DNA from 3 places in the Pseudoalteromonas sp. NFXS39 genome. Region 2 is predicted to be linked to each of the others. Evidence: predicted binding sites of a transcription regulator. Region 2 holds the regulator's gene; each other region holds the start of a gene.
What was found. Region 2 encodes ArgR, which controls arginine synthesis, uptake and breakdown. Its sites were predicted from a motif close to ANTGAATANNTATTCANT; they were not measured.
Positions count from the first base shown of each region.

Region 1: a site for ArgR is predicted at 1,439-1,456, ahead of gltB (glutamate synthase large subunit). Genes of this name have one in related genera too.
Region 3: a site for ArgR is predicted at 2,428-2,445, ahead of argA (amino-acid N-acetyltransferase). Genes of this name have one in related genera too.

Region 1 covers NZ_JAGDEC010000004.1:235,774-239,987, reverse strand. The annotation lists gene J3455_RS09605 (efflux RND transporter periplasmic adaptor subunit) at 1-862, opposite strand, end outside; gene gltB (glutamate synthase large subunit) at 1,557-4,214, shown strand, end outside.
Region 2 covers NZ_JAGDEC010000008.1:179,160-183,373, reverse strand. The annotation lists gene J3455_RS15780 (ABC transporter permease) at 1-92, shown strand, start outside; gene J3455_RS15775 (ABC transporter ATP-binding protein) at 89-1,132, shown strand; gene J3455_RS15770 (Dyp-type peroxidase) at 1,185-2,084, shown strand; gene argR (transcriptional regulator ArgR) at 2,081-2,548, opposite strand; gene mdh (malate dehydrogenase) at 2,774-3,709, shown strand; gene ispB (octaprenyl diphosphate synthase) at 3,816-4,214, opposite strand, start outside.
Region 3 covers NZ_JAGDEC010000004.1:23,382-27,595, reverse strand. The annotation lists gene odhB (2-oxoglutarate dehydrogenase complex dihydrolipoyllysine-residue succinyltransferase) at 1-96, shown strand, start outside; gene sucC (ADP-forming succinate--CoA ligase subunit beta) at 274-1,440, shown strand; gene sucD (succinate--CoA ligase subunit alpha) at 1,440-2,312, shown strand; gene argA (amino-acid N-acetyltransferase) at 2,508-3,848, shown strand; gene J3455_RS08720 (DUF3083 family protein) at 3,898-4,214, opposite strand, start outside.

The sequences.
Region 1 (4,214 bases), on a different contig from region 2:
CTAGCTCATTGGCATAGCTTTCAGGTACTTGTAGTTCAGCTTCAAAGTTACTTAAATCCACCAAAGTCATTAATGGTTGGCTTTGTGTAACGGCTTCTTTTTGCTGCACTAATAAGTTACCAACAATACCGCTTACACTGGCAGTAATTGTGAGTTCATTCACCTGCCTAAATAAGTCATCAACGATGAGTTGCTGACGCGTCAGATCGCGCTCTGCAGCTTTTAGTTCAAATGCGAGGGTATCTTTAGCTAAGCTGACTTCTTGCTCTGCATGTTTAAAGGAAAGTTTGGCGCGGGCCAAGTCATCAACGGCTTTTTCTAAATCTATTTGGCTGATTAAATGTTTTTCGATAGAGAGTTTAGCTCGGCGGTTTTCTCTGTCTGCGGCATTTAGTTCAACCTGTGCTAAATCAAGGGCTTTAGTAAGGCTTAGTTTTTGTCGACGTGCTTCAAGTTGCTTGCGTTGTAGTTCACCTTCTAATCGTGCTAATACTGATTGTTGCTGTTTTAATTCGTTAGTAAGCTCAGGGCTGGTTACGGTGGCGATTACTTCGTTTACTTCAACGCTGTCACCGGCTTTTACTTTTAAATCAACAAAACCTCGTTCAGGGCTATAAACTTTTGGCGCATTAGCTGCAACGATTTTACCGCTCGCTGCCACATCTCTAGTAAGCGTCTTTTGGCTTACTTCACTAATTTGTAGGCTTGCTGCATCAACCGAAATGCTGCCATCGCTACTGGCAAACAATGCTTGAAAGCCAAGCGCACCAACAAGTATTACACCTACTGCTAATATAAGTGGTTTCTTAATGGTGTTTTTTTTAGCCACAGTAATATCTTGGGCACTGGTATCCTTTATCATCATAACTCCTTACGATTCTCAAAACATACAATCATGAAGCCAACGGCAATCATGGTAAGCGGAGAAGCCATAAACAAACTGATAGTGAACATTTTGAAATCCTTAATTTCGCTGATGACTTATCTATACCAGTAGCGTGCCAATTGTTAAGTTTCTGATATTATTGTGTTTTTATTTTTTTGATGAGTAGATGTCTGTCCGCGGACAGAAAAAGTGTCCGCTGCGGACACTTTTAAATTGCTGATTATTGACGCGAGGGTAAAGAAAGTCAGTCATTGCGACTAAGGTCGGCTGCTCAGAGACCTAGTTTGTTACTATGCTAAAGCCAAGAGTAAATAATGATGCAGCAGCGTTAGGTGATACCTCATAAAAACTGCATTGATATTCAGATCGTGAATAATTATTCATAATTAAGCGCAGTTTACGTTAACGTAAAGAGGCGGGTTTTAGATTGTTTTTTTACAAGTTGTTAAATTTGACACCAGTGTCATAAAAAAATAACGGGTGAAATACGCCTAAATGTAAAAAAATAGCATAGAATTTAGAAAGTGCCTTTAAGTGAGAAATATTCATGAATATGAATATGTATTCAAAACTCTATTGACTCATGAGGTATTTGGCGATAGTTTTGTTCGTCTGCTAGCACTGTCACAAAAGACTGAACCGCTAGTCGTTGTAGCAAGGGGAGGGGTCTATGTTATACGACTCAAAATTAGAAAAAGATAATTGTGGCTTTGGCTTAATAGCCCAGGTCAATGGTCAGGCGAGTCACCGCTTGATTCGAACAGCAATCACTGGCTTAGATCGCATGGAACACCGTGGTGGTATTTCTGCAGATGGTAAAACTGGTGATGGCTGTGGTTTATTAATGCAAAAACCTGATAGTTTCTTTCGTGCTATTGCCAGCGAACATGATTGGCACTTAGGTAAGAACTACGCCGTTGGCATGGTATTTTTAAATGCCGATCCTGTACTTGCGCAAACAGCTAAAGATGTGTTGAGTGAAGAACTCGAAAAAGAAACCTTGAGTATTCAAGGCTGGCGCGTAGTACCTACCGATGCGTCATGTTTAGGGCCAATTGCAAAAAAACAACTACCAGGCTTTGAACAAATTTTTGTTAGCGCACCAGAAGGCTGGCGTCCAAAAGATTTAGAGCGTCGCTTATATGTAGCGCGTCGTCGTGCTGAAAAGCGCCTCGAAAACGATGAACACTTTTATATTGCCAGTTTATCTGGTTTGGTCACTGTCTATAAAGGCTTGATGATGCCTGTAGACTTACCTAACTTTTATTTAGACTTAGCTGATATTCGCATGACCAGTGCGATTTGTGTATTCCACCAACGTTTTTCTACTAATACACAGCCTCGTTGGCCTTTAGCTCAACCTTTCCGCTATTTAGCGCATAATGGTGAAATTAATACGATTCAAGGTAACCGCCAATGGGCACGTGCCCGTGCTTATAAGTTTGCCTCACCACTTATTCCAGATCTGCAATCAGCCGCACCATTCGTTAACGAAAGCGGCTCAGATTCTTCAAGCTTAGATAATATGCTTGAGTTGTTCTTAGCGGGAGGCATGGATTTATTCCGTGCAATGCGTATGCTTGTGCCACCAGCATGGCAGAAAAACCGTGCCATGGATGATGACCTACGTGCGTTCTATGACTTCAACTCAATGCATATGGAACCATGGGATGGCCCAGCTGGTATTGTAATGTCTGACGGCCGTTTCGCGGCTTGTAACCTTGACCGTAATGGCTTGCGTCCGGCGCGTTATGTAATTACCCAAGATGGATTTATCACGCTTGCCTCTGAAGTGGGCATTTGGGATTACGCACCAGACGAAGTCGTTGAAAAAGGCCGTGTCGGACCAGGTGAGCTGTTAGTTATTGATACTCATCAAGGGAAAATATGGCATTCAGATGAGATTGACCAAGACCTTAAATCTCGCCACCCATATAAAGCATGGTTAGAGGCAAACGTTAAGCGTTTAACGCCATTTGAACAGTTATCTGAAAAAGATGCGGGTAACCGTTCTTTTGATGACGAAACACTGCTTAAGTATCAAAAGATGTTTGGCTATACCAATGAAGAACTTGATAGCGTGATTCGTGTTATGGGTGAAAATGGTCAAGAAGCAACGGGTTCTATGGGTGATGACACGCCATTTGCGGTACTGTCAGAAGGCCATCGCTCACTGTTTGATTACTTCCGACAAAAGTTTGCGCAAGTAACGAATCCACCGATTGACCCACTTCGTGAAAATCACGTTATGTCACTAGCAACCTGTATTGGTAGTGAGCAAAACGTATTTAACGAAACCACCGGCCATGCTAAGCGTTTACAGTTTGATACGCCAATTTTGATGTATGCTGATATGCAACAGCTGATCAATGCTGACGATGAGCACTACAGCTACTGTAAAATTGATATCACTTACACCGCAGAAGAAGGCTTAGAAAAAGCAATCACACGTATCTGTGATGAAGCACAAGAAAAAGCGGCGTCAGGCTGTGTCATGCTTATTTTAAGTGATCGTAACTTTAGCGAAACGCATTTACCGATTCCTGCGGCGATGGCGGTTGGTTCAATTCAAAAGCGTTTAGTAGATAATAACTTACGTTGTGAATCTAATATCATCATCGAATCGGGCAGTGTCCGTGATGCGCATCAATTTGCGGTATTACTTGGTTTTGGTGCAACGGCAATTTATCCGTACCTTGCTTATGAATCATTAGTTGCAATGAGCGATAACAAGACCCTGAATAAGAGCTATTGCGAAGTAACGCTTGCGTATCGTAATGCGATTAACAAAGGTCTGTATAAAATCATGTCGAAAATGGGCATCAGTACTGTCGCTTCGTACCGCTGTTCAATGTTATTTGAGGCAGTTGGTTTATCAGATGCGGTTGTAGAAACCTGTTTTAACGGTGTAGCTAGTCGTATTAAAGGGGCTTGTTTTACAGATTTTGATGATGACCAACGTAAGCTTCATAAGCTGGCCTTTAGTAAGCGTAAATTATTGAGCCATGGCGGATTATTAAAATATGTTCACGGTGGTGAGTACCATGCTTATAACCCAGATGTTATTCAAACACTGCAAAAAGCAGTACGCTCTGGGGATTACAAAGATTACTTAGCGTATGCTGATTTAGTAAATAACCGCCCGATCACCAATTTACGTGACATGTTGGCAGTCAAGATCCCTGATACAGGTGTGAGTGTTGATGATGTTGAACCTGCAACTGAGCTGTTCAAACGTTTTGACTCTGCAGCAATGAGTATTGGTGCGTTATCGCCAGAAGCGCATGAAGCACTCGCAATTGCAATGAACCGTTTAGGTGGTTGCTCA
Region 2 (4,214 bases):
AGCTTGCGTCTATTTCAGCTTTGTTTATCGTGTTAGTTGGGTTAATACCTTTGTATTTCGTTAATCGTTCGATGGAGCAAAATCACTCATGAGTCATTTGATAATTCAAGACCTAGCTTATCAGTATAATGGCACTAAGGTATTGAGTGAACTCAATCTTAATGTTGAGCAAGATGAAATTGTTTGTTTGCTTGGCGCAAGTGGCTGTGGCAAAACCACCACCTTAAAGGCAATCGCGGGGATTTTACAGCCCGAGCAAGGCTATATGAGCATAGATTCAAATGTGGTCAATGATAGCGGACTATTTGTTGCACCTGAAAAACGTAATATCGGCATGATGTTTCAAGACTATGCGTTATTCCCTCATCTAACGGTTAGTGACAACATTGCGTTTGGCCTCAGTAATATGAGCAAAGCACAAAAGCGTGAGCGCGTGGACGAAATGCTCAGCCTTGTTAAATTAGATGGTTGTGCTGGACGTTACCCTCATCAACTTTCAGGTGGTCAGCAGCAACGAGTCGCGATTGCTCGTGCTCTTGCTTATAAGCCAAGCTTATTATTACTTGATGAGCCATTTTCGAATATTGACACACAAGTACGCTTTGAGCTTATTGCAGATATACGTCGCATTATTAAAGATCAGCAGGTATCTGCGGTATTTGTTACCCACTCGAAGGAAGAAGCTTTCGCGTTTGCCGACACGCTTGCGGTTATGCATGGTGGAAAAATCGCCCAACAGGGCTCCGCGGAGCAGTTATTTAGCCAACCTAACTCAAAGGTGGTTGCAGAGTTTCTTGGTACGGGCATATACTTAACGGCGAAAGTATTAACGCCAACTGAATACGAAACGGCGTTTGGCGTGGTTCACTCATTGACGGCGAACAATGTAGATTGTCAGCAAGGTCAAGTGTACATAAGACCGCACTATATTCAGTTGTGCGAAGCTGCTCACAGTGACGCAAACAGTTTAACAATCTTGCAAAGACGCTTTATCGGTACGCGTTATGTGTATCGTATCAATATTGCAGGGCAAGAGTGTGAAGTTGCCGCAGAGCAAGATCGCGTGTTAGCTGTTGAGCAGCCTGTAAAAATAAAAATAATGCCGCACACAGTCAATTTTTTTCATGATTAATCAATCTTGAATCCTTGGCTAGGTGCAAATAACGAGAAGCTAAGGATTCACTATGGCGCAAGCGCAATCTGGGATTTGTGCTGAAGCAAACTTACATGGTTTGCACCTGTTTTTTAATGTTTACGATGGCCATGATGAGTCATTACGTAAAAAACTAAAACGCGTCAGCGTTATTCAAGATGAGTTTGCAGATCAGTTCTCTGAAGCCATGCTGTCGTGCGTGGTTGCCCTTGGTGCTCAGTATTGGCCGCATATCCTGCCCGAATTTATTCCAAGTCAATTACAAAGCTTTCCTAATGTGACTCATAGTGAGCATGTGATCAGTGCACAGCCTTTTGACTTGTTTGTACAAATTCGCTCAGACCGCGAAGATGTAAACCATCTATTTGCTCTGCAAATTCTAAAGTTATTAACACCGGATGTAGAGCTGGTGGAGCAGGTACGTAATTTTCGGTTTTTAGATGGGCGTGATTTTAATGGCTTTATTTATGCTGGTGATACCCCTCATGGTCGTCAAAAGCGTAGCACGGCTCTTATCAACAAACCGGGGCACTTTGAAGACCAAGGCAGCTATATTCATGTGCAGCGTTTTGTGCATGACTTGAGTGTCTGGCAGCATTTGTCGTTGTTCGAGCAAGAACAAATCATGGGGCGTACGCGTCTTGATAATACCTTGATTGTGCCTGCTGTAGAAACTAGTCATGCGGTTCGCAGTGAACTAAAAGATGAGCACGGTCAGCCACTATTACTTAATCAAAGCATGCCATTTGGTGATGTGCATAAACAGGGGATTTTGATGGTTTCGTGTGCGGCGCAAGGGGATGCGTTTGAGCAGGTATTAAAGAGCCGGTTGGGGCAGGGCGATTGCTATGATCATTGGCTCGATTTTACTCAAGCCGATATGGGATCTGCGTTTTTCGCCCCGTCAGTAAACTTTTTAAAGCAGCTTTAAACTGTATCGAATAAAGTGCGCACGCGATCAAGCGTGACATCGATTTCTGAAATCTTCGCAGGGGCGATAAAAATAGTGTCGTCGCCTGCAATAGTGCCTAGTACACCATCCGCCTTACCTAGAGAATCAAGTAATCGAGCAATTAATTGAGCTGCGCCTGGGCTAGTACGAATAATGATCATCATTTCGTTATGCATAATATCGATAACAAGCTGACGCAGCGGGCTTTTCGCTGTTGGTACACCCATTTCAGCCGGTAAACAATAAACCATTTCTTGCTTTGCATTACGGGTACGTACAGCACCGAACTTGCTTAACATGCGAGAGACTTTACTTTGGCTAATATTATCAAAGCCTTGCTCTTTCAATGCTTCGACAATCTCACCTTGTGAGCCGAAGTTTTCTTCTTTTAATAGCGCTTTAAACGCTTTGATTAGTGCTTCTTGTTTGTCTTGTGGTTGCATGTTGCCGTTTCTTTATTCATAAAATGTGGAGTAATTCTACACAACTCTGCATATTTATGCAGTATTAGTTTACAAAGTCGTCCAAAATGCTGTGTCTTTACAGCTAAGTTTACAACTATGGTCGAAATTATACGCGAAATAAGCAGGATAAATTTGTTTTTAGTCGCTAATTTCATTATCTTTAGGGCCACAAATATTTCCTACCTCAAATTACGGAGAATTCCAATGAAAGTTGCTGTTTTAGGCGCAGCTGGCGGTATCGGCCAAGCATTGTCTTTATTATTAAAAACAAGTTTACCTGCAGGTTCTGAATTATCGTTATATGATGTTGCCCCTGTTGTTCCTGGTGTAGCGGTTGATCTTTCTCACATCCCAACAGACGTTAAAGTTGAAGGCTTTGGTGCTAACAACTTAGACGCAGCATTAGCTGGTTGTGATATCGTTCTTATCCCAGCGGGTATGCCACGTAAGCCTGGCATGGACCGTGCGGACCTTTTCAACGTAAACGCAGGTATCATCAAAACATTAGCTGAAGGCATCGTTAAAAACTGTCCTAAAGCGTTAGTAGGTATTATCACTAACCCAGTAAACGGCACTGTGCCAATCGTTGCTGAAGTATTCAAAAAAGCGGGTACTTACGATGCTAACCGTGTATTCGGTATCACAACGCTTGACGTGATCCGTTCAGAAGCTTTTGTAGCTGAACTTAAAGGTTTAAGCGCAACTGAAGTTAAAGTTCCAGTGATCGGTGGTCACTCAGGTACTACAATCCTTCCTCTTCTTTCTCAAGTTGAAGGTGTTACTTTCACTGATGAAGAAGTTGCAGCATTAACACCACGTATCCAAAACGCAGGTACTGAAGTTGTTAACGCTAAAGCCGGTGGCGGTTCAGCAACTCTTTCAATGGGTGCAGCAGCAGCGCGCTTCTGTATGTCTTTAGTGAAAGGCCTACAAGGTGAAGAAGTTGTTGATTATGCATACGTTGCAGTTGAAAACGGTGACGCAGCATACTTCGCACACCCAGTACGTCTAGGTAAAAACGGCGTTGAAGAAATCCTTTCTTACGGTGAGTTAAGTGCATTCGAAGAGCAAGCTAAAAACGACATGCTAGCTACACTTAATAAAGACATCCAAGAAGGTGTTGATTTCATCAACGGTTAATTCCGCCGGATGATAGGCGCTTTGCTTATTCGTTAACTTAGTAAAAGCGCTGAAAACAAAAAAGCCTGCAAATGCAGGCTTTTTTAATGGCTCGAATAAATAGAGTTTAATGATCGCGGGCAACGGCGATGCGGGCCAAACTCTCTAATGCTTGTTTGTAAGGTGTGTCTGGTAAGAAAGCAATACAAGCAATCGCTTTGTTAGCTTCTTGTTCTGCTTTTTGCATCGCAAACTCAAGCGCTTTAGTGTCAGCTAGTGCTGCTAGAATGCTCTCTAAGTGATCCATACCATTACCAAGCTCAATAGCTTCTCGTACCAGCTTAACTTGCTCGGGAGTGCCTTTTTGCATTGCGTAGATAAGCGGTAGGGTAGGTTTACCTTCAGCTAAATCATCGCCAATGTTTTTACCAAGTTGCTCGGCATCGGCGTTGTAATCAAGGACATCATCTACTAGTTGGAATGCAGTCCCAAGATGCATTCCGTATAAGTTTAATGCTTCAAGGGT
Region 3 (4,214 bases), on a different contig from region 2:
GATCACCGCCAAATCGATGGTAAAGAATCTGTAGGTTTCTTAGTAACAATTAAAGAGTTACTTGAAGATCCGACTCGTTTACTACTAGATGTTTAATCTGGTTGTATGAAAACTAAGCTGTGAACCTTGTTCACAGCTTTTTTTTTGCGCCTTTGGTCTAACTGGGGTTTTCATGTGGAGCCTTGGGATTTATACTAAGTGCGCAATTTGGGATAGCTGTTTATTTTGCATAAATATTCAGCTCTTTTAGTATAAAAAATTGGATAAAGCATCATGAATTTGCATGAGTATCAGGCAAAACAACTTTTTGCCGAATATGGTTTACCAGTTTCTCAAGGTTTCGCTTGCGATACACCTGAAGAAGCTGCAGCAGCTGCTGAGAAAATCGGCGGTGATATGTGGGTTGTTAAAACACAGGTTCACGCAGGTGGCCGTGGTAAAGCTGGCGGTGTTAAGCTAGTTAAAACAATCGACGAAGTTAAAGAGTTCGCTGCGAACTGGTTAGGTAAAAACTTAGTTACTTACCAAACAGACGAAAATGGTCAGCCAGTAGCTAAAATCCTTGTAGAAAGCTGCACTGACATCGCTAACGAATTATACCTTGGCGCTGTAGTAGATCGTGCTTCTCGTAAAGTTGTTTTCATGGCATCTACTGAAGGTGGTGTTGAAATCGAGCAAGTTGCAGAAGAAACTCCAGAACTAATTCACAAAGCTGAGATCGATCCACTAGTTGGTCCTCAAGCTTACCAAGCTCGTGAGTTAGGCTTCAAACTAGGTTTAAACCCTACTCAAATGAAACAGTTCGTTAAGATCTTCATGGGTCTTGCTAACATGTTCAACGATTTCGATTTCGCACTATTAGAAATCAACCCGCTAGTAATCACAGACGAAGGTAACCTTCACTGTCTAGACGGTAAAATCGGTGTAGATGGTAACGCGCTTTACCGTCAACCTAAAATCCGTGAAATGCACGATCCTTCACAAGAAGACGCGCGTGAAGCTCACGCTGCAAGCTTCGAGCTTAACTACGTTGCACTAGACGGTAACGTAGGCTGTATGGTTAACGGTGCAGGCCTAGCGATGGGTACTATGGATATCGTAAACCTACACGGTGGCAAGCCAGCTAACTTCCTAGATGTTGGTGGCGGTGCAACTAAAGAGCGTGTTTCTGAAGCATTCAAGATCATCTTATCTGACGACAACGTTAAAGCTGTTTTAGTTAACATCTTTGGTGGTATCGTACGTTGTGACATGATCGCAGAAGGTATCATCGGCGCAGTTAAAGAAGTGGGTGTAAACGTTCCTGTAGTAGTTCGTTTAGAAGGTACTAACGCTGAACTAGGTCGTGAAGTACTAGCTAGTTCTGACCTTAACATCATCGCTGCTGAATCACTAACAGACGCAGCTGAAAAAGTTGTTGCTGCTGCGGAGGGCAAATAATGTCTGTATTAATCAATAAAGATACAAAAGTTATCTGTCAAGGTTTCACTGGTGGCCAAGGTACTTTCCACTCAGAGCAAGCGCTTGAGTACGGTACACAAATGGTTGGTGGTGTAAGCCCAGGTAAAGGCGGTCAAACGCATCTTGGTCTTCCAGTATTCAACACAGTACGTGACGCTGTTGAAGCAACTGGCGCAACTGCATCAGTTATCTACGTACCAGCACCTTTCTGTAAAGATGCAATCTTAGAAGCAATCGATGCTGGCATCGAGCTTATCGTTTGTATCACTGAAGGTATCCCTACACTAGACATGGTTGACGTTAAAGTTAAGCTTGATGAAACTGGTGTTCGTATGATCGGTCCTAACTGCCCAGGTGTTATCACTCCTGGTGAAACTAAGATTGGTATCATGCCTGGTCACATCCACAAGCCTGGTAAAGTAGGTATCGTATCACGTTCTGGTACGCTTACTTACGAAGCGGTTAAACAAACTACTGATGCTGGTTTCGGCCAATCAACATGTGTTGGTATCGGTGGTGACCCTATCCCTGGCACTAACTTCATCGACGTTTTAGAAATGTTCGAAAAAGACGAGCAAACTGAAGCTATCGTTATGATCGGTGAAATCGGTGGTACTGCAGAAGAAGAAGCTGCAGAATACATCAAGCACAACGTGACTAAACCTGTTGTTTCTTACATTGCTGGTGTTACTGCACCTGCAGGTAAGCGTATGGGTCACGCTGGTGCAATCATCGCAGGCGGTAAAGGTACTGCTGATGAAAAATTTGCTGCATTAGAAGCTGCTGGCGTAAAAACTGTACGTTCACTAGCTGATATCGGTGCTGCACTTAAAGAGAAAACAGGCTGGTAATCAGTTTATAATCTCTTAAGAAAGGCTCGCTTATGCGGGCCTTTTTTGTATTTGCTTCTTTTTAATTTATGGTATGAAAAATTCTATAGCAAATTAAGAATAATAATGCTTTATTTGTGAATATAAATTCTCTACACTTGTGGCTTGTATATCTGTTTTTATTAAAACACTCGACTTTAATAAGGTAAATATTACGTGCGTACCACAGAATTGGTAGATGGATTTCGCCAGTCAACCCCATACGTTAATGCTCACCGCGGTAAAACTTTCGTTGTTATGCTTGGCGGAGAGGCGATTGACCAGTCTGGTTGTCGTAGCATCATTAATGATGTTGCGCTTCTAACCAGTCTTGGTATTAAGATTGTATTAGTATTTGGGGCTCGTCCACAGTTTAATGCGGCACTTGAACAAGTTGGCATAACTAGTCAGTTTCATAATGAGATACGAGTGACTGATAATGCAACTTTTGAAGTCATTAAAAAGGTCGCGGGTGCTATGCAATTCGATATTACTGCGCGCTTATCAACCTCTTTAAGTAGTACTCCTATGTCAGGTTCATTTCTAAATGTAGTGAGTGGTAATTTTGTTATTGCTCAACCTTTAGGGGTTGATGAAGGTGTAGACTATCATCATTCAGGTAGAGTAAGACGTGTTGATGTCGCGGGGATTCGCCATCAATTAGATAACAACGGTATTGTATTACTTGGACCAATCGCGGCATCGGTTACCGGTGAAAGCTTTAACTTAACTGCAGAAGAAATTGCAACACAAGTAGCGCTAAAGCTTCGTGCAGATAAAATGCTCGGGTTTTGCCAAGAAGCTGGTATTTTAGATGAAAATGGTGAAGCGATTGCTGAGTTAATGCCAAATGAAGCTGAGCAACTATTAGCAAGTTATCGTAATCAACCAGATGCATGTTTAAGTGCAACGGTTTTCTTACAAGCGGCGATTGATGCTTGTCGTGGTGGCGTGCATCGTTGTCACTTAGTTAGTTATAAAGAAGACGGCGCGTTACTACAAGAGTTGTTCTCATTAGATGGTATTGGTACACAAATCGCGCCGCAAAGCTCTGAACAATTACGAAGTGCTAGCATCTCTGATATTACCGGTATTATTAATCTTATCAGGCCACTTGAACAGCAGGGGTATTTAGTACGCCGCTCTCGTGAGCAGCTTGAAATTGAAATTGAACAATTTACTGTGATAGAGCGTGATGGGCTTATCATTGCCTGTGCGGCTTTATATCCGTTTGCAGATGAACAAGTGGGGGAGTTTGCAAGTCTTGCTGTTCATCCTCAGTACCGAGATGCAGACCGTGGCAGTTTTCTGCTGCGGTTTATTATTAATAAAGCCAAACGTGCAGGTTATTCGCATTTATTTGCGTTGACTACCCGTAGTATTCATTGGTTTTTAGAGCAAAGCTTTGAACTGGTCACGGTTGATGAATTACCTGAAAAGAAAAAAGCACTTTATAACTATGAGCGTCGTTCTAAGGTGCTACGACTAGACTTAACTAAGCTAAGCAATAATCGATAATTAAAAGGTGACGTGAATACGTCACCTCGATTAATTAAACTAAACTTAGTTAGTATTGATAGTTTATGTGCTGATAAAAACGAACACGTAAATCTTGACGAGTTGGATTAAATGCCAGTTCATCTGTCACTTCATTAATCGCACTCTGTACATGATTCATAAACTTGCCATAACCAATGTCATGTTTGTCTTTGTCTGCTGCTGCTATTACGAAATGCAGTGAATCAACAAGTTGATTTGCATTCCAATATTGTTGTAATTGTACTTGCTCAGAGCTGCAATCAAAGGTTAACTTTTGTAGTTCACTGTTACTTTGTGCGTTATCAATATTACTATTTCGGACAATAGGTCGTGTTCCATTAGCGA